3 regions of the Marinobacter sp. LV10R520-4 genome follow, and region 3 is predicted to be linked to each of the others. Evidence: predicted binding sites of a transcription regulator. Region 3 holds the regulator's gene; each other region holds the start of a gene.
The links. Region 3 encodes FliA, which starts transcription of late flagellar genes. Its sites were predicted from a motif close to CTAAAGTTTNNNNNNNNNNNGCCGNTAA; they were not measured.
Positions count from the first base shown of each region.

Region 1: ATG98_RS15460 (methyl-accepting chemotaxis protein) is a predicted target of FliA. The motif match lies at 1,583-1,610, and genes of this name have one in related genera.
Region 2: ATG98_RS17010 (methyl-accepting chemotaxis protein) is a predicted target of FliA. The motif match lies at 2,312-2,339, and genes of this name have one in related genera.

Region 1 covers NZ_PDJM01000001.1:3,176,904-3,183,304, reverse strand. Annotated here, with positions in the region: gene ATG98_RS15460 (methyl-accepting chemotaxis protein) at 1-1,535, opposite strand, end outside; gene ampE (regulatory signaling modulator protein AmpE) at 1,652-2,548, opposite strand; gene ampD (1,6-anhydro-N-acetylmuramyl-L-alanine amidase AmpD) at 2,545-3,159, opposite strand; gene ATG98_RS15445 (DUF1631 domain-containing protein) at 3,240-5,486, opposite strand; gene nadC (carboxylating nicotinate-nucleotide diphosphorylase) at 5,736-6,401, shown strand, end outside.
Region 2 covers NZ_PDJM01000001.1:3,501,457-3,507,857, reverse strand. Annotated here, with positions in the region: gene ATG98_RS17015 (bifunctional diguanylate cyclase/phosphodiesterase) at 1-574, opposite strand, end outside; gene ATG98_RS17010 (methyl-accepting chemotaxis protein) at 581-2,071, opposite strand; gene ATG98_RS17005 (DUF2860 domain-containing protein) at 2,369-3,322, opposite strand; partial or broken gene ATG98_RS17000 (IS1595 family transposase) at 3,781-4,722, shown strand; tRNA gene ATG98_RS16995 (tRNA-Ser) at 4,967-5,057, opposite strand; gene ATG98_RS16990 (isochorismatase family protein) at 5,178-5,714, shown strand; gene ATG98_RS16985 (cupin domain-containing protein) at 5,791-6,401, shown strand, end outside.
Region 3 covers NZ_PDJM01000001.1:2,778,310-2,784,710, forward strand. Annotated here, with positions in the region: gene flhA (flagellar biosynthesis protein FlhA) at 1-843, shown strand, start outside; gene flhF (flagellar biosynthesis protein FlhF) at 901-2,262, shown strand; gene ATG98_RS13605 (MinD/ParA family protein) at 2,364-3,176, shown strand; gene ATG98_RS13610 (RNA polymerase sigma factor FliA) at 3,204-3,944, shown strand; gene cheY (chemotaxis response regulator CheY) at 4,022-4,405, shown strand; gene ATG98_RS13620 (protein phosphatase CheZ) at 4,426-5,211, shown strand; gene ATG98_RS13625 (chemotaxis protein CheA) at 5,228-6,401, shown strand, end outside.

The sequences.
Region 1 (6,401 bases), 400 kb from region 3:
ATTTCCACCAGCACCTTGCTGATGTCGCTGCTATCAGAGCTGACCCTCTGAATCGCGTCTACAGCGCCGGAAATCTCAGTCGCCAACTGGTGAATCGTCGTCACTGAGTTGGCCACAGTCTGGCGTCCGGTCTTGGTATCTTTTTCGGCAGCTCCGGCGCTATCAGCTACCCGATGGGCGCTCTCGGTCACTTCATTGACCGCACCCGTCATTTGACTCATAGCCTCTTGAATCTGCTCACTTTCGTGCATCTGCCGATTCACCGCATCGCTGGTCGCTACCGCCGTAGCATTTACCCGGCTCGCCTGCTGATCTACCTCTGCGGTGGTGTTACCCACCGAGCGGATCAGGCTGGCAATACGGTCAGTCATGCTGTTAAATTCGCCAGTCAGTTCACCCAGTTCATCACGATTGCTAAGTTCGATGCGAGCGGTCATATCACCCGATGCCACTTGCCGCGCAGAATCGGCAAAACGGTTGATGGCGGTGCGTACTGATATGAAAAATCCAATGTACAGATACACCACTAGAATCAGCACGCACAGCAGCGAAACGATAATCAACGTGCGTTGAGTGGTTTCGAAGTGAAGACGGTCGCCCAGATTTTGCAACAAACCATTAAATGCCACAGCGCCGAGGCGCTGATGGTCCAGCAAATACCCGCTCACAGCACTGTCATAGGTTTCCCAGCTCATCTCAAGGTGCACTGGCGTCAATACGTTGGCGTCCACAAAAGCTTGGGTTTGCAGCAGGCTGGTGCTGACTTTCTGTACACCGGCAGCGTGGGCTGCCAGCAAAGGCGCCGCTTCCTGCGCCACCGTCAACGCGGGACTGAGCAAAGAGGCCTGATTAGTCAAGTGATCGTAAATCCGATTCAGCTGATCGCCCAGATCATAACTTAATTGCCCTTCCAGCAACGCGTAAATGCCATAGGATCGAGCCTGGCCGATCGCACTGCGCGCCTCGGGCAAAGAGTCGCCCAATAACTTCAACAACACCAGATTTTCCCGCGAATCGGTTTGCGCCAGGCCCGACAGTTCAACGGTAGCGGGTAACAGGGTTGACGCTTTCTGCACAAACTCTTGGTTATAGGTGAACTGGGCGTCAAACCGGTTATTAATTACCTGCGTGGTACGCAGAGTATTCCAGGCCTCGCGCAATTGGTTGGCTTGGGCGGCCCATACTCCACCGCGATCAAACTCGGGAGCGGCACTGTTCAAGCGAGCAATTGCGGCATCAACAGCCGCAGACGCTTGGTCTGCACGGGCATGCAGCTCCTTATCGTCGCTGAATGCCGCTACCGATTGATAATCGCGATAGTCAATGGCGCGGCGCAGGAGTTCATCGGCTTGCTCTAGCTGTGTTAAGCCAGCCTTGCTGTTGGTCGTAATTGCCAAGGAATGGTTAAGCTGAGTAATGACCAGCCAGGACAGCCCGGCAATGGGCAGCAAAAAGAGGAAGCTAATGAGGCTGAATTTAAAAATCATCGGTAGCCGATTCATCAGCGCAATGGCTGGAGCAATCAATTTTTTCACATGTTTCGCCGCTTTATTAAATTCTGCATTTTTATTATTCAACTTGAGTGTCGCCCAAAACCCTAAAAACCTTAGCTTTTTTTGTTAGGAAATGTAACAGTATGCCCCGCACTCGGCTAGGCCACGCCGGCGATCACCATCAATGCCAGTAGGCACAGCCATACCAGCATACTGCGGTTAAGCAGATCGCGGATGGCGTTCAAGCTACGTTCACCGTAGCTTTGCCAGTCTTGCGGATGCAATGAGGCAAATCGGCCTGGGTCCAGCGCGTAACCGGTCAAAGCGCCATCGGCAGTGGCCATCAGCAGCTTGGGCACTGGCAGTTGACAGTGCCCAAGGGCTTGGCGACGTTGCCGCAGCCAGCCGGCCAAGTCACCGGCCAGGCCAAAGGTCAGCGCTAGCAGCCGCGCCGGCAACCAACCGCCCCATTCGCGCCAACGCTCACACTGGCTACATTTGCCAGATTGCGGCCAGCTCTGCCCCAATGCAACCAAGCCGCTCGCCAACACCGCGGCAGAAATGCCGCCCACCGCGTACCAGAACAGCACCATGAAATAACGCCAGAATACTTGCGCCATTAACGCTTCAGAGAGTGCCATCTGCATGGTTTCAGGCGATAGCGCTGCACCGCGCTGATGCGCCGGCAGCAGATGCTGGATATAGCGCCAGGCTGCCTGCATGTCACCACGGCGCCATGCCCGGGCGTAATGTGCCAGAGGCTGACGCCAGCCTGGCATCCCCAGCAACAGCAGAAGCAATAACAATTCGAGTAACCAACCCACCAAGAGCCAGTGGTGGTGGTGCCAGTAACTCTGCGCCAGCCACACCACGGCGGTCGGAATAGCCACCGCCAATAACGGCGCCAAAGCACTCGTCCTTTCAGGAAAACTTTGCGGCAGGCGTTGCCCCAAGCCTTCAAACCAGCGGCGCCATAGCTGATGGCCATCAAGCTGATCGCGACTATCCAGCCGTCGCCGCAGCAGGTAAGCCAGCATAAATACAAGCAGAGTCATAAACTGTCCTTTGTCGGTTTTGCCAGGCTTTGATGCAGCTGCGACCAGTCAAACGCCGGCCCTGGATCGGTTTTTCGCCCCGGCGCAATGTCGCTGTGGCCGGTAATCTCATCAACGCCAATTTTTGGCCAGGCCGCCATAATTTGCTGGCAAACAGCGGACAACGCCTGGTATTGACCCTTGGTGTAAGGCACATCGTCACTGCCTTCAAGCTCAATCCCAATGGAAAAATCGTTGCACTCGTCCTGGCCGCAAAAACGGGAACGGCCAGCGTGCCAGGCACGGTCCAGCAGGCTGACAAACTGAATAAGCGTGCCATCACGGCGTATCAGCAGATGGGCTGAAACAGTCATTTTGGCGATGGCCTGAAAATACGGGTGGGCCTTGATGTCTAGCCGGTTGCAGAAGAAATCTTCAATTTCAGGGCCCCCGAACTGACCTGGCGGCAAGCTGATGCAGTGCACAACAATCAGGCTTACTTGGCTGGCCGCGGGCCGCGCACCAAAATTAGGAGATGGTCGCCAGAGGGCTGCATTTATTCTGCCGTTTGCGCGCAGTGTGGCTGCCGCCTCAGAGGCTTGGGTAAACACAGAGTGGGGGGTTTGAGGCAAGGCGAATCCTGATTCATCGAAGTGGAATAACTCCAATTGAATCACAAAGCGTCACCGTGTGCCACGGCACGCTGCAACCTTCAAAAGCGGCGACTGGTGCGTAGGTTGTCAATAATCGACTCCAGAGCCCGGTCAAAAATCAAACCATCGTCCAGTATTTCAATATGGCCTTGGGCCATCATTTCCGCCAACTCGTTGCGGCGGTATTCGGCGACTTTGGCGCCGCTGCGATTTACAAATATGTACTTATCTACCGCCCGGATAAACGCTGCCAGCTTACAGCGAATCTGAATGCCATCACGATTCAGTTCAAGCCAGCAACCAACTCGCAAACCTTCGGCTTTGGCCAGCCATTCCTCGGCAACAACCGGTTGAGTTTTTATGGGTTCTGCAGTATCCGTAACATCTGCAGTATCCGCAGTATCTTCGACATCTGAAGGTGCAACGTCCGCTCTGAAAACCGGCTCTTCTTGGCTCTCATCACTGCGAGCGTGACCATTATCGACGGCCTCACCGGGCGCAATCATCAGGCGCTGAAACACATCCAGGTGTGCCAGTTCCAGATCACGGATAACCGCTTCTACCGACAAACCATCCCAGGCCACGCCTTCCAGAGCCCCCCGCAACTGCTTAATAACCTGCGGTATGGTTTGCTGCAACAACTCACGGGTCGTTGCTGTCAGGGGTACTGGGTCGATGGTCCAGATCAGCTGCTTGGTTAGCGTCTTGGCTCGCTGCCATGCCCTGCTTTCTGTGCTTTCATGAAGTGCCAGCCAATGCAAGTAGTGGCTCCAGGGGCCATTTAGAATATCCTGCACCGGCTCGGGTAACAGCCGACCATCCATTGCCTTATGCAGCAGCTCTTTGGCGTCTGCGGTTGCCTGTTCATGGCGCGCACGGCCTTCTTCTGCATCCCGCAGGCGCTGCTCTACCAAGTCACGGCGGCGCTGGTCCAGATCCGTAAACCGGTTGAAATCGTCCAGTAACTCGTTAAACAGCGATACGTCTGTGGAAAAATCTTCCAGTATCCGGTTTACTAATGCGCGGATTTTGTCCAGTAAGGGGTCGCGCTGGCCGAGGCGCTTTTCAGTCCAGCCAGTGGCGGCCAGTGCCATTCCGTTCAGCAACTTGCGTGCGGGGTGACCCCCGCGGTTAAAAAAGTTCTTGTCTGTTAACGCTACTTTCAGCATCGGTATCTGCAGCCGCCCCAACAGGCTTTTCATCACCGAATGCAAATGGCGGTCGTCCAGAATAAACTCGAACAACATAGCCACCAGATTGATAACGTCGTTGTCCACCTGGCCGGGCCGCAGTGACTGGCCAGACGAATTCTGTAACACCGGTTGCAGCTGCTGGCTCAGAGGTACCAGCGGCGCACCGGGGTCCTTGCCAAATACTGCCTGAACCTGGCCCAACCGCGTCAGAAGGGCGTCGGTTTGCAGCCATTGCCCGCTACTGGCAGGAGCCTGACCGTCGCTGTAAGCAGGCTGACCCTGGCGCAGCAGCGCGCTTAGTTGCGAAAAAGTAGCTGCAGAGACCTCTGCCTGAGGCTGCCCCACACCGTACCCATCTGCCTCTCGATACGCTGCGGATGGCGGCGGCACAGGCGCGCCTTGGCGGCTGCGGGCCGGTTGCACCGGGCTGACAGCTTTGCTGTCAGGCAGTACGCCTTCTTTAATCAGGGTTTGATTGGCGCCGTGGTACACATCGCCAAGGCTAGTTACCAGCAGTTGGTCAAACAGTTTCAGCACGATCAGCCGTGCTTTTATGTCAACATCAAGATTTTTGCTGGCCTCGGCCAGTCCACCGCACAGCACTTCCGGGCACAAGGGCATCTGGTCATCTTCCAGAGCAACGCCGGGGAGCAGATGGCGCACGCGCAAGCCCAGGTGACGTAATGCTTCGCTGTATTGGTAACGCAGTTTTGTGACCATATTATCGATGGCCACCTGCTGCTCAAGTTCGGCGTGATCCAGCAGGCTAAGGGAACCCTCATCAACGCTGTCGAGGCCTGGATTGGTGTTCTGTGGGCGGGCCTTGCCAATATCATTGAAGGCCTGACTAACGTGCTGCAACACCGCTACCGTCATCGACTTACGACGCAGCCGAAGCTCACGCATGGCGTCAAAATAGCGTGTTTGCTCCTGATCGGTGCCGGCACGATCGGCGAGTTCGAACAGGGCATCGTCAGCGCGGTCAAAAAATTGATCCAGTACGGTACGGATACTCTGGGCAGACGCGTCCATTAACAGGATTAACGCAGTCGGCAAAAAAAAGCGGGACGTCGAACCTTGTCCGGTGATGTTGACAACTTTTTTGTCCTGCACTGTATTTACCTCCTGTTCACCCCGAGCCACCTGCTCCCTGGCAGACCTAAAACCACTACCAGACCTTATCATAAAGCCTTCTTGCGTCAGTATGTGTCAGGATTTGTCATGTTTTGTAGACTCTTGAGCTGGATCACACCCGGTAACATGTGCGCGGCGGTTGGCGAACGCCGGCGGGCGCGATAAACTCCGCTTCTGCCTATTTGTGCCGCGTGCACCTAACTTCTCTGCCGTTACGGACACCACACTATGATCAGTGCCGAACTTCTGCGCCAGTCCAGAATTGAAACGGTTGCCCACAGTCTGCGCGAAGACATTGGCGACGGTGACATTACTGCACAACTTATCGCCGTCGACACCCGCGCCAGCGGCCGCGTGATTACCCGCGAACACGCCGTTATTGCCGGCCGCGAATGGGTAGCCGAAGTATTTCGCCAGGTTGACCGCGAGGTTATTCTGGATTGGCAGGTGGAAGACGGCCAGCATGTCGAACCCGGCCAACTGCTGTTCCGCATGAACGGTCTGGCCCGCAGCCTGCTAAGCGCCGAGCGTGCGGCTTTAAACTGGCTTCAAACCCTGTCTGCGGTCGCCACCCAAGCCGCTCGTTACGCGGCGCTGATCAGCCACACCCGCACGCAGTTGCTGGATACCCGAAAAACTCTGCCCGGCTTGCGCCTGGCGCAAAAATACGCGATCACCTGTGGCGGTTGCCGTAATCACCGTTTGGGATTGTGGGACGCTTTTCTGATCAAAGAAAACCACATTGCGGCCTGCGGCTCTATTGCCGCCGCTGTTCATGCAGCGCGGAAACTGGCGCCGGGTAAACCGGTAGAAGTGGAAACCGAAAATCTGAACGAACTGCAGCAGGCGCTGGATGCCGGTGCCGACATAATAATGCTTGACGAGTTTTCCCTG
Region 2 (6,401 bases), 720 kb from region 3:
TTTTCACCAAGTCTCGATCAACATCGCGTATAAAATGCCGGTCAATTTTGACAAAATCCGGCTGGATTTCAGACCAGAGTTTTAACCCGGAATAACCCGTGCCCAGGTCGTCTATTGCAACCCGGAAACCCCGTTTCTTCAATGCAATCAATCGAGCCTTTAACGCCTCCGGGTTATCCGCCGGATAACGTTCGGATAGTTCAATAACGACGTTTTCCGGCTTGAGACCGTTCGTCGTCAACAAAGACTCTAAGCGATCCTCTGAAAACTCTGTGGGTAGCAGCAGCCCCGGTGAAACATTCACGAAAACCAGGTAACTGACTCCGTGACGAATGCAGCTTTGCCCGGCCTCCAGCAGACATGCCTGCTCCAGGCTAATCACCTGCCCGCATTGCTCTCCTGCCTGAAACAATGCAGGAGCCCCATGGAGGGGGCTGTCTGAAGGTCCCCGGCTAAGTACCTCATAGCCAAGAACGGTTCCTTTCTGGCAGTCAACAATGGGTTGAAACATCGTTGAAATCAGCTGCTGATCAATAATGCGCTGTAACTCTCTCGCTTGGTCACCGGCTGTCATTCTGACTTATGCCTCCTGAATCTGGAAACGACCAATCAGGGCTCGCAGCGATTCTGACTGCCCACGCAACTGATCGCTCACCGTCTTCGTGTGACCGATATGCTGCTCCAGGCCCTGAGAGCTTTCTCCCAGCGCATCCGCGCGCCGCCCTACCCGGCCAATCTCATCCCGTTGAACGTGAATTGCCTCGTCTACCTCAGTGGTAAAATGGCTGAGATCATCAAAGGTTTGCTTAAGTGCCACCAGGTGGGTCTTGAGTGTTCCCAGCGTCTCCCGGTTAGTGCCACCGGCTGCCCGGGTCTCATCCAGTAAGCCGTTAGCACTTTTAACCTGGGCTACCAGTTCGCCAACCCACTGACGCACCTGATTGGTGGAGTCACCGGTGCGGCGGGACAGGCTTCGTACTTCATCGGCCACAACGGCGAACCCCCGACCCTGCTCTCCGGCGCGAGCCGCCTCGATGGCTGCGTTCAGGGCCAGCAGGTTGGTCTGCTCGGCGATGCCCGCGATCACGTCAATCACCTGTTCGATCTTTTTACTGGAACCGTGAAGCGCCTCAATCGCTCCTGCCACGCGATTGATAACCTCAATCGCGTGTTCAGCGGCACGCTCACTCTCGCGCAGCTGGTTCTGAACATCATCGTTGCCTTCCACAGCGCCAGTAACCTGCGTTCGGGAATGCTGTGCTGATTGCTCAATCCGGCTTGCGCTCTTGGTAATAGCACTCATTGATGAAACCACATCGTGGATCTGGCGAGTGTTATGTAGCGAAGATGCCTGCACTGCATCAGCCTGCTCATCCAAATTGGCTGAACGCTGTTGTAGGGCGGCCGCAGCGTCGGTGACGTCACCCACGAACAGTTTGAACTTTTCGATCAAACCGTTGATTGCCAATGCCACAGCCGTTACTTCATCACGCCCCGAAATCGGCAGCGGAGTGGAAAGGTCTGAAGCGGCTTCCATGGACCGGAGGCGTTCCGCAATCAACTGAAGCCTTGTGGTCACCGTGCGGCGGAGCCAGTACGTCAATAGCAGGACGCCAAGCAAAACAATAAGGGAGCCTGCAACCAGGAAGTGCTGTTGCTGGTCGAGAAATTCGACCAGCGCGGCCGACCCTGCCTCCGCCTGTTGGCGGCCAACCGAGCGCCGGGCATCAATATCGTCAAGCATGGGATCAAGGGCCTGATAAAGCTGAAAGTCCACCACTTTACCGGCCGAATAATAACTGGCTTCGTCGATAGGTTTTTTCAGAGCCACAAGCAGACTTAAAACGGCCTGATGGGCCGCCATGTTCTTCTCAGCCCAACTTTGCAGGCGCGGGTTCTCAAGAGCTGACTGCCATTGCGCCTTTATCGCTGCCGAAGTTTCTTCAAACTGTGCGTTGATCTCATCCCACAGCAACAATTGGGCTTTAATTTTGTAGGAAAGATCTTTGAGCTGGCGGTGGCTGCGATCCAGATCGGTGAGCAGCCAAACATCCGACATCTGCTCTCGCACGAGTCGATCCGTCGCCTCCTCAGCCTCCCGCACTACTGACATAGAAAGCCATGTCAGACCGGCAAGAGCGATTAAACAAAACCCAGAAAACACTACTAAGCGCTGACGGACCGTAAGACGCATAACGTGAACTACCTCTCGAAACGTTCACGCTGAGCATAGGTCATGATCATGACAGTTTTGTTTCAATGGCGTGTGTGCCAGAGGCATTCTTTAAATATGATCAAATCTTTCAATACTTTAAAGGCACGGCGCCAATGAAATTCCGAGGGGATGGTCTTTCACGAGTCAGCCTGACTAGAACTTGTAGTTCAAACCAACTGCAAGCAGGTAAGACGATTCATCGTAAAAGATGAGGTTGGATTGGGTGTCGCCATAGCCGGCAAAAGAAATAAACGACCAATCCTTCCACTCTATGAAGTCCGGGTATTCGTAAGCCGCAAACAGGCTAAACTCATCATCTGATCGCGTTTTATTGAACAGTGTGCTCGCACTGTCATAATCTCGCCTGGCGTAACCCGCAGTTAACACCAGGCTGTGTTTGCCCAGAATATTAAACCAGCTGATATCGGCGCCATAAGAGTCGAACGAGTTTGCACTACCATCGGCATCATGTTGAATGTAAGTGACCGAAGGTGTCAGAAAGCTGGTGGGCGCTACGGTGAAGCGATAACCGCCTTTGGCATAGTAGCTTTCAGCATCGCGCGCCAGGTCAGTGCCGGCGTTGAGGTCGTCTTCAACATCTGTGGTGGCGTAGGCAAGATCCAGACTGAAGTTGGAACCTGAGATGCTCTCAAGCTTCAGGCGGTAGGCATTGCCTGTGATGTCGGTCTCCCTTCGAGCGGTGTTGAGCTGATATGGGTTTCGCCAGGTTTCTCCGGATACCACCGTTGGTAAAAAGGACACATCCACAACAGTGCCCGAGCTGAGCTCATGTTTATAACCCAGCTCCATCGCCAAGGTTCCCACCGCGATATCTTCTCTTGAGGTACCAAAATAAATCTGCTGCCTGAGTTGCTTGCCAAAGGTATAAGCGATGTTTCCGAGCGGTGCTATCAGGCTTTGTGACTCACTTTGTGCCTTGTTTTCCAGCGAATTGATTGTTGCGTCACCTTCGGTATTAAAATTGGAGGTTGAGGACGTAACACCCGCATTCAATGAGATTTCACCACTGATTCCTTGCTGGGGGGCTAATTGTGCGTAGCTGGGCAATGCGATGAAAAGAGCAGAAAGTGCCAGGTACTTTTTCATTCGGAAGCTCCAATCCAGGGTTGAATGCGGCGCAAAGGTGCTCAGGGCACGCAGGCGGTGTTCTGCCCATCTGATATGACTATGCGGGCAAGGCAGAGTTCTATTTCAGCAAGGTCATGATGAGACATACGATCACTGGTCACTTGAAAAGCGATGGTGATATCGAGCCTGACTGATTATTTGCGATGCAATGCTACAGAGATCGCGACAGGTGACCATCGCCATCCATGAACGGGTGCATAAACACAAAATCAAAATTGCATGTTTATGCTTGCCTGCCCTGTAAGCCCACTTTTTTTACACTCAACACACTTTTTTTACACTTAATCCGTAATCTACTATTTTTTCTACAAAAGAATCCATAGCAGGCCAAAGAGTTTTCTGATTACTCACGTTAATCAGCCACGCTGCCGCCATTTTGGCATACACTGATTATATACAGTACAGGAGGCAATCTCATGGCACGTAACCCAATTCAGTTCCAGCCCGGCCTGTCGTTGCCGGCTTTTCTCAAGCAATACGGCACAGAAGCACAGTGCCAGGAAGCCCTTTTTCAGCACCGCTGGCCCAAGGGATTTGTGTGCCCTGACTGCGGCAATGCTACCGGCTGCCGGCTATCGAGGGGGCATTACCAGTGCCATCGCTGTCATCATCAGACGTCACTGACCGCCGGCACTCTCTTTCATGCGACTCACCTGCCGTTGACCACCTGGTTCCTGGCCATTTATCTGCTGACCCAGCGTAAGAGCGGTCTCTCGGCATTGCAGCTGTCTCGGGATCTCGGTGTCACTTATAACACGGCCTGGAAGCTCAAACACAAGGTGCTGCAGGTCATGTACGATCGCAACCAGGGAGAGAGGCTCAGCGGCCGCATCGAGATTGATGACGCCTATCTGGGCGGCTAACGGTCAGGAAAACCAGGTCGTGGTGCCGAGCATAAATTCCCCTTTGTCGCTGCGGTACAAACTAATAGCGAGGGCCACCCGATGCGGGTTCAGCTTCGCCGTGTGAGTGGCTTTACCCTGGCCGAGGTGCGTCGCTATAGCCAACAGGCCATTGCGCCCGGAAGCCACGTTGTCAGCGATGGTCTCAACTGTTTCCGGGCCTTTGACACGGCCACCTGCGTCCACGAGCGCCACATCACCGGAGGCGGTCGTGCCAGCGTGGAAAATCCTGAGTTCAACTGGGTCAACACCCTGCTCGGCAACGTTAAGAACGCGATCACTGGCACTTACCACGCTATCCGGGAGCAGCATGCCCCTCGCTACCTCGCTGAGTTCGAATACCGCTTCAATCGGCGCTACGATCTCAAAGCCATGCTTCCGCGGTTCCTCACAGTCGCAGCCCGGACACCGCCTATGCCCTATAGGCTGCTAAAGATGGCTGACTCTTATGCGTAATTAGGTCGAATTATGTGAGTTTGGAATGGATTTCGAGGCAGCTGGGCCACTCTGACACCAGCATGGTGAAAAAGCACTACGCTAAATGGATTCCGGACGACTCACCAAAAATGGCAGCAAAAATCTCTCAACAACTTGGTTTTATTGTGGACAGTAGCGGACAGTGAAATCTCAACTTAGGCCCAAATTAGGCCCAAACAAAAAAAAACCCCTGAATTTATTTAAGAAAATCAGGGGTTTAATATGGCGGAGAGAGAGGGATTCGAACCCTCGAAACGCTATTAACGTTTACACACTTTCCAGGCGTGCGCCTTCAGCCACTCGGCCACCTCTCCTAAAACAGAGTCGAATCAGCAAGATGATCACCGATTCGAGGGCGCAGACTTTAATGGTTTTATCGGCGCTTGGCAACTACCTTGAAACCAAAAGCCGCAAAACTTCGAGGCGAATAACTAATGTTGATGCGATCTGAACACTCGACCCTGTTGCTAATCGATCTTCAGGAAAAGCTGATGCCAGCAATTGCCAACGGGCAGGATGTCGTCAGCCAGTGTGTCACGCTCGCTAAGATTGCTGGCCTGTTGAACGTGCCGGTTTTAGCCACGGAACAGTTGCCAGAAAAACTGGGGCCAAACCTGGAAACGGTTAAGGAGCTTTGCCACCTTACCCTGGCCAAACACCACTTCGATGCCTGCTCAGATGGCCTGCTCGAGGCGCTACCGGAAGGCCGGTGCCGGCCACATATTATTATTGCCGGCTGCGAAGCCCATGTGTGCATGATGCAAACGGCACTTAGCCTGATGGATGCCGGCTACTCGCTCTGGGTTGTGGCAGATGCTACAGGGTCGCGTAAAGAATTTGATCGGGATGTCGCCATTGACCGGCTCAGCGCTTGCGGCGCAAACATAGTTACCGTTGAAATGGTCGCGTTCGAGTGGATGCGACACTGTAAAAACGCGGCCTTCAAAGATGTGCAGCGGTTGATTAAGTAGGCATGAAACCCAGCCATCCATTCATAGCCGGGCAGCGTATTTAAAAATCACGTTTTCACCAGTAAAGAGGTCAACAATGCTAAATATGGATTTTGCCAGCCGGGTTGTAGTTCATACCGGTGAACAGGAATGGCTTGCCAGCCCCTCAGGTGGTGTGGACAGAAAGCCATTGGCCAGAGAAGAGGCGGAGCGCGGCCACGCTACCAGTATTGTTCGCTATAAGCCCGGTGCGTCGTTCAGCCGCCATGAGCACCCACTGGGCGAGGAAATACTGGTGCTCGAAGGCGTGTTTTCGGATGAAACCGGCGATTACCCGGCAGGTACCTATCTGCGCAATCCGCCGGGCACGGGTCACGCGCCTTTTAGCGAGCCTGGCTGCACCCTGTTGGTAAAATTGCATCAGTTCGACAAGCGCGACCGCACTCCGGTGCGAATCAATACCCGGAAAACTCCCTGGCTTCCCGGAATCGGTGGGCTGGAAGTCATGCCCCTGCACGAATTCGAGCACGAGCATGTGGCACTGGTGAAATGGCCGGCTAACGAACGCTTCCAGCCCCACCGGCATTTTGGTGGGGAAGAAATCTATGTTATTTCAGGAGAGTTTTGTGACGAGAACGGGCGGTATCCCCAGGAAACCTGGATTAGAAGCCCTCATCTGAGCCAACATCATCCTTTTGTCGATCAAGA
Region 3 (6,401 bases):
CTGATGGGCGTCACCATTGCCGAAGCGGAGATTCACCCGGAGCGTGAGCTGGCCATCGACCCCGGCCAGGTGTTTGGCAAAGTGGAGGGTATAGAGGGCAAAGATCCGGCTTTTGGCCTTGATGCCATCTGGATAGAACCAGAGAAAAAAGACCAGGCCCAAAGTCTGGGCTACACCGTGGTAGACGCCAGCACCGTGGTGGCTACTCACCTGAATCAGGTTCTGCAGACCCACGCCTACGAGTTGCTGGGCCATGAAGAAGTGCAGAAGTGGCTGGACCAACTGGAAAAAGTATCGCCGAAACTGGCGGAAGAGCTGGTGCCCTCAGCGGTAAACATCAGCGTGTTGCTGCGAGTGCTGCAGAATCTGCTGAAAGAAGAGGTGCCAATTCGCGATATGCGCTCTATCGCCGAATCCATAGTGAACCTGCACCCACGCAGTCAGGATCCGAAAGCTTTGACCACAGTAACCCGCCAGGCCCTGCGGCGGATGATTGTGCAGAGCATCGTTGGTAACGAATCCGAAATACCGGTGATTACCCTGGATCCAGATCTGGAACAGTTATTGCTTAAGTCTGTGCAGCAGAGTCAACAATCCGGCGCCCAGGACGATATCGGGCTAGTGCTAGAGCCGAACATGGTGGAAAAACTCCAGCGTTCATTGCAAGACAGCGTGCAACGCCAGGAAGTGCTCGGTAAACCAGCGATTCTGCTGGTGTCCGGCCCGCTGAGGCCGGTGCTGGCAAAGTTCGCCAGTTACGGCATAGAACGCCTGCACGTACTGTCTTATCAGGAAGTGCCGGATAACAAACAGATTACCATCGTAGCGTCGGTAGGCCAGTAAAGGCGCAGACGACACACGGATAACGCCAGCCGCGTTCCCGGCAAAGGATGAACAAGTATGAAAGTAAAACGTTTTTTTGCACCCACAATGGCCGCAGCCCTGAAACAGGTCAGCGAACACATGGGGCCGGATGCGATGATACTTTCCAACCGCCGGGTAGACGGCGGCGTTGAAATTGTGACGGCCCTCGATTACGACGAAAACATGGCGCGCCAACGCTTAGGTGACAAAGCGATGGCAGCCACCAGCGGCACCCATCTGGCCGAGCTGCAGGCAGACCAGCAGCGCCACCTGGAAGACGAGCTTGGCCGCTCCCGTGATCGCATCCGCGGTGTGCGCGAGCAGCGCGCCGGAAGCGAGGCCGGTTACGGCTCCATTGCTGAAACTGTTAATGGCTTTGCCGATATGACCAGCGCAGATCCGTTTGCAGAGGGCGGCAGAACCTTGCCGGCCGGCGCTGACGGGCGTAGTGAAAACGCCGCAGCGCAAAGCGCTCAGCCTGCGGGTTATGCCGGGGAACTGGCGGCCATGCGTTCTGAAATAAGCAGTCTGCGCGAGCTGATGAGCGGTCAGGCTGCGCCTGCCGCGGTAAAAGACACCAGTGCCGGCGCCAATATTACAGCTCTTCAGCAGCGCTTGGCAGAACGCCTGGGTGAGTTTGGCTTAAGCCGCAAGTTGTCCGACAATCTCGCCCGCCGTCACCAGTCCGGGCGCCTGGAAGATGGCTGGAAGCAGTCTCTCAAAATGCTGGTTAACGGCGTGCGTACCTCGCGCCAGGAATGGCTGGATGAAGGCGGCGTATTTGCCCTTGTGGGACCTACCGGAGCGGGTAAAACCACTACCATCGGCAAACTTGCGGCTCGCTACGTGCTGCGCCACGGCGCCGACTCCCTAGCGTTGATTACCACCGATCGTTATCGGGTTGCGGCGCACGAACAATTGTTTGTGTTTGGCCGTATTCTTAGCGTTCCGGTACGGGTGGTTGATGAAAGCCACCCGCTGGATGAAATTCTGGATGAGTTGTCTGACCGTCGCCTGGTGTTGATTGATACCGCCGGGCTGACCAGCACCGATCGGGGCTATCAGGAGCAATTAGCCGAGCTGGTCCGCAGTCATCACAAAATCCGTACACATTTGGTGGTGTCTGCCACCAGCCAGCCGCGGATTATGAAATCCGTATGGCATTGCTATAAGATGGCAAACCTTGCCGGTTGTGTGATTACCAAGATCGATGAGGCTTTGACTCTGGGCGAAGTGCTGGGATTTGTTATGGAAACCAGTCTGCCGGTGGCTTGGTACACCGACGGCCAGAAAATACCCCAAGACTTGCACCCGGCGAAAGCGCTTGCTCTGGTGCAACTCGGTGTAGAACGTATGAAGGGTTTGCGGCAGGAGGAAGCCGTTGCCAGCGGGTCTTGAACACGCCGATTGTAAAAGCAGCAAAGCAAGCGGGCGGTACAGAACAGTGGGCAGCGGCAACGTCCGTTCCCGGTCAAACATGGCAAGAGGCCATCATCAATATGAGTAAAGCACATCCGGTTCAGGTAATTGCGGTCACTGGCGGTAAAGGTGGCGTTGGCAAAAGTAATGTGTCGGTCAACCTGAGCATTGCTCTGGCACAAAAGGGCCGTCGAGTGGTGCTGTTAGACGCCGACCTGGGGCTTGCCAATATCGATGTGCTGCTAGGCTTGAAAGTCAAACGCAATCTGCAAGACGTACTCAATGGCGACTGCGATTTGCGTGACGTGTTGGTAGATGGCCCCGGCGGCATCAAGATTGTGCCAGCCTCATCAGGTACCCAGCGCATGACCCAGCTCAGTGCCATGGAGCACGCCGGGCTGATTCACGCCTTCAGTGACATTGCCGACCAGATCGACGTACTGATTGTGGATACGGCCGCAGGCATCTCCGAATCGGTGGTCAGCTTTTTGCGGGCATCCCAGGAGCTGCTGTTGGTGGTGTGCGACGAGCCTACGTCGATTACCGACGCCTACGCCTTAATAAAGCTGATGAACCGCGATTACCGCACCAACCGCTTCCGGATTCTGGCCAATCAGGTAAACACCGAACAAGAAGGCCGGCTTTTGTATGAAAAACTGACCCGGGTTACAGAACGTTTCCTGGATGTGGCGTTACAATATGTAGGTATAGTGCCTTTCGACGAGGCCGTTAAAAAAGCGGTGCGGCGCCAGAAAGCGGTGTTGGAAGCTTACCCGCAAGCAAAGGCCTCGTTGGCTATTAGGGCTTTGGCTGAAAAAGTGGACAGTTGGCCGCTGCCATCATCGCCGCGGGGCCATCTCGAATTCTTTATAGAGCGGCTGGTCGAAGTTTAAAACACATCCCGTACAAAAAGCGGATTTATGACATTGGCGAAAGATCTCGGAGTCTACAAACGGTCGGGTGTTTCAGGCGCGTCCCGGCTGATTGAAGAGCACGCGTCCCTGGTCAAGAAAATTGCCCTCCACCTGCTGGCGCGATTGCCCGCCAGCGTTCAGCTGGAAGATCTGATGCAGGCTGGCATGATTGGCTTGCTTGAGGCGTCGCAGCGCTACGCCACGGGCAAAGGTGCGACCTTTGAAACCTACGCAGGTATTCGAATCCGTGGTGCCATGGTGGACGAAATCCGCAAAGGCGACTGGGTGCCGCGTTCGGTGCATAGAAATTCCCGGCGCATTTCCAAAGCTATCAAGGCTGTAGAGGACCGCGAGGGCCGCGAAGCCCAGGATGCCGAAGTGGCTGCCGAGCTGGATATGACGCTTTCGGAATATCACAGTTCCCTGGCTGATTCCAACAGCGGCCGGCTTTTTAGTCTGGATGAGCTCAATGAATCCGGCGAGCTGCCGATAGAACATTCAGAGACGGATGATAATCCGCTGCACGGGGTGTCAGAGTCGGCGTTTCGTAACAGTTTGGCGGCGGCCATTGAAACCCTGCCAGAACGTGAAAAACTGGTGCTGAGCCTGTATTACCAGGAAGAGTTGAACCTGAGGGAAATCGGTGCTGTGCTGGACGTCAGCGAAAGCCGGGTCAGCCAGATTCACAGCCAGGCTGCCTTGCGCTTACGTAGCCGGTTAGCCGACTGGAAAACGGACCCTACATAATTCTAGCGCCTGCAACCCGCGAGTTGCAGGCAGTGATGCAACGAGATTCGACTAGATTCCACCGATTGGAGGTCCTCTTGGACAAAAATATGAAAATTCTCATTGTGGACGACTTTTCCACGATGCGGCGCATTATCAAAAACCTGCTGCGTGACTTGGGCTTCACCAACACCGACGAAGCCGACGATGGCAATACGGCAATGCCGATGCTGAAAACCGGCAAGTACGACTTCCTGGTGACCGACTGGAACATGCCCGGCATGTCCGGTTTTGACCTGCTCAAGATTGTTCGCGCCGACGATCAGCTGAAAACCCTGCCGATCCTGATGGTGACGGCCGAAGCCAAGCGCGACCAGATTGTCGCTGCAGCGCAGGCCGGTGTGAACGGCTACATTATAAAGCCGTTCACTGCCGCCGTTCTCAAAGAAAAAATCGAAAAAATCTTTGAGCGAATTCAGTAACCGGAGAGTGGATACAAACCATGAGCAATTCAACAGGCGAGCGCCATGCCCTGGAACCAGAGCTGACGGAAAAATTAAAGCAACAGTCTGAACAGCTGGTTGAGAGCGTGCGCGCGGGCGATTATTCCCGCGCTATGGCGATGATCAGCGAGCTTGCAGAAGTGCGAGATCAGGGCTTGTACCACGAAGTAGGGCGGCTAACCCGCAGCCTGCATGAAGCCATGCGTAATTTTCAGATTGATCCGCGCAACCCCGAACAGCAAGAAGCTCTGTCAAAAATGACCGACGCCTCCGATCGTCTGGAATACGTGGTGAAAATGACGGGTCAGGCGGCGAATCGCACCATGGATCTGGTAGAAGAAAGCATGCCGGTCGCCCGTCATTTTCAAGACGAAGCCCAAGATCTGCACCAGCAGTGGCAGCGCCTTCGGCGGCGGGATATGGCACCGACCGAATTCCGCGAGTTGCACGCTCGCATGGACCAGTTTTTGGCGGCGTTGAACACCGACGCCGGCAAGCTGTACGGTAACCTCTCAGAAATTTTGTTGGCTCAGGATTATCAAGACCTGACAGGCCAGGTTATTCAAAATGTGGTCACCCTGGTGCGTGAAGTGGAAGACAACCTGGTGAGCCTGGTGGTGATGGCAGGCCACGTAGACCAGTTGACCGGTACAGTGCACCAGATTGAGGACAAACAGCCCTCGGCTGAACAGGGTGTGGGTCCGCAAATGCAGCCTGAACAACGCAAAGATGTGTTGTCGGGTCAGGATGACGTGGATGACCTGTTGTCCAGTCTTGGTTTCTGAGCAATGAGGAACAAACATGTCGTTTGATGGCGATGAAGAAATCCTGCAGGACTTTCTGGTTGAAGCCGGTGAGATTCTTGAACTGTTGTCTGAGCAGCTGGTGGATCTGGAGCAGAATCCTGACGACAGCAATTTGCTGAATGCCATCTTCCGTGGTTTTCACACGGTCAAAGGCGGCGCTGGTTTTTTGCAGTTGGATGCCCTGGTGAACTGCTGTCACTCGGCGGAAAACGTATTCGATACCCTGCGCAATCACAAGCGCAAAGTAACCTCTGAACTGATGGACGTCGTGCTGGAAACTCTGGACAACGTGAATGCCATGTTCGAAGAGGTGCGCCAGAGCGAAGCGCTCACACCGGCGCCGCAGGAACTGATTGATCGGCTGGATCAGCTGGCTTTGCCCGAAGGCGAGGTTGCTGTCCATTCAGCTGTGCCCGACACAGCACCGACCAGCGCCGACCAGGGTGACATTACCGATGACGAATTCGAGCAGCTGCTCGACGCCCTGAACGGCGACGAACCAGCACCAGCGGCTGCCAGCGAAACCAGTGCGGACAGCCCGGTTGCAAGCGGCAATGGCGACATCAACGACGACGAATTCGAAGCACTACTAGACCAGCTTCACGGTAAAGGTAAGTTCGCCGGCGCCCCGGCAGCCGCCAAAGAAACTGCTGCTGAGGCCAGCAGTGCCCAGCCAGCCAATATCTCTGACGACGAATTCGAAGCACTGCTGGACCAGCTTCATGGCAAGGGTGGCCGTCCGACAGCGGCCGCTGCGGCTGCGTCCGCAGCGCCAGCGTCTGTTAAAAAACCGGAAGCGGCCAAGGTTTCAGCAGCGGCCAAAGCTTCAGCCGAGCCGGCACCCGCCAAAGCGCCGCCCCGCGATGCGGCCCCGGCCGCTCCAGAAACCAGCGTGCGGGTAGACACCAAGCGCCTGGACGACATTATGAATATGGTGGGCGAGCTGGTGCTGGTGCGAAACCGCCTGCAACGCCTGAGTGACCAAAGCGAAGACGAACAGATGCACAAAGCAGTGGCCAATCTGGATGTGGTCACCACTGACCTGCAGGCTGCCGTTATGCAAACCCGCATGCAGCCCATCAAGAAAGTGTTTGGCCGTTTCCCGCGGGTGGTACGTGACCTTGCCCGCAGCCTGAAAAAAGAAATCAATCTGGTGATGCACGGCGAAG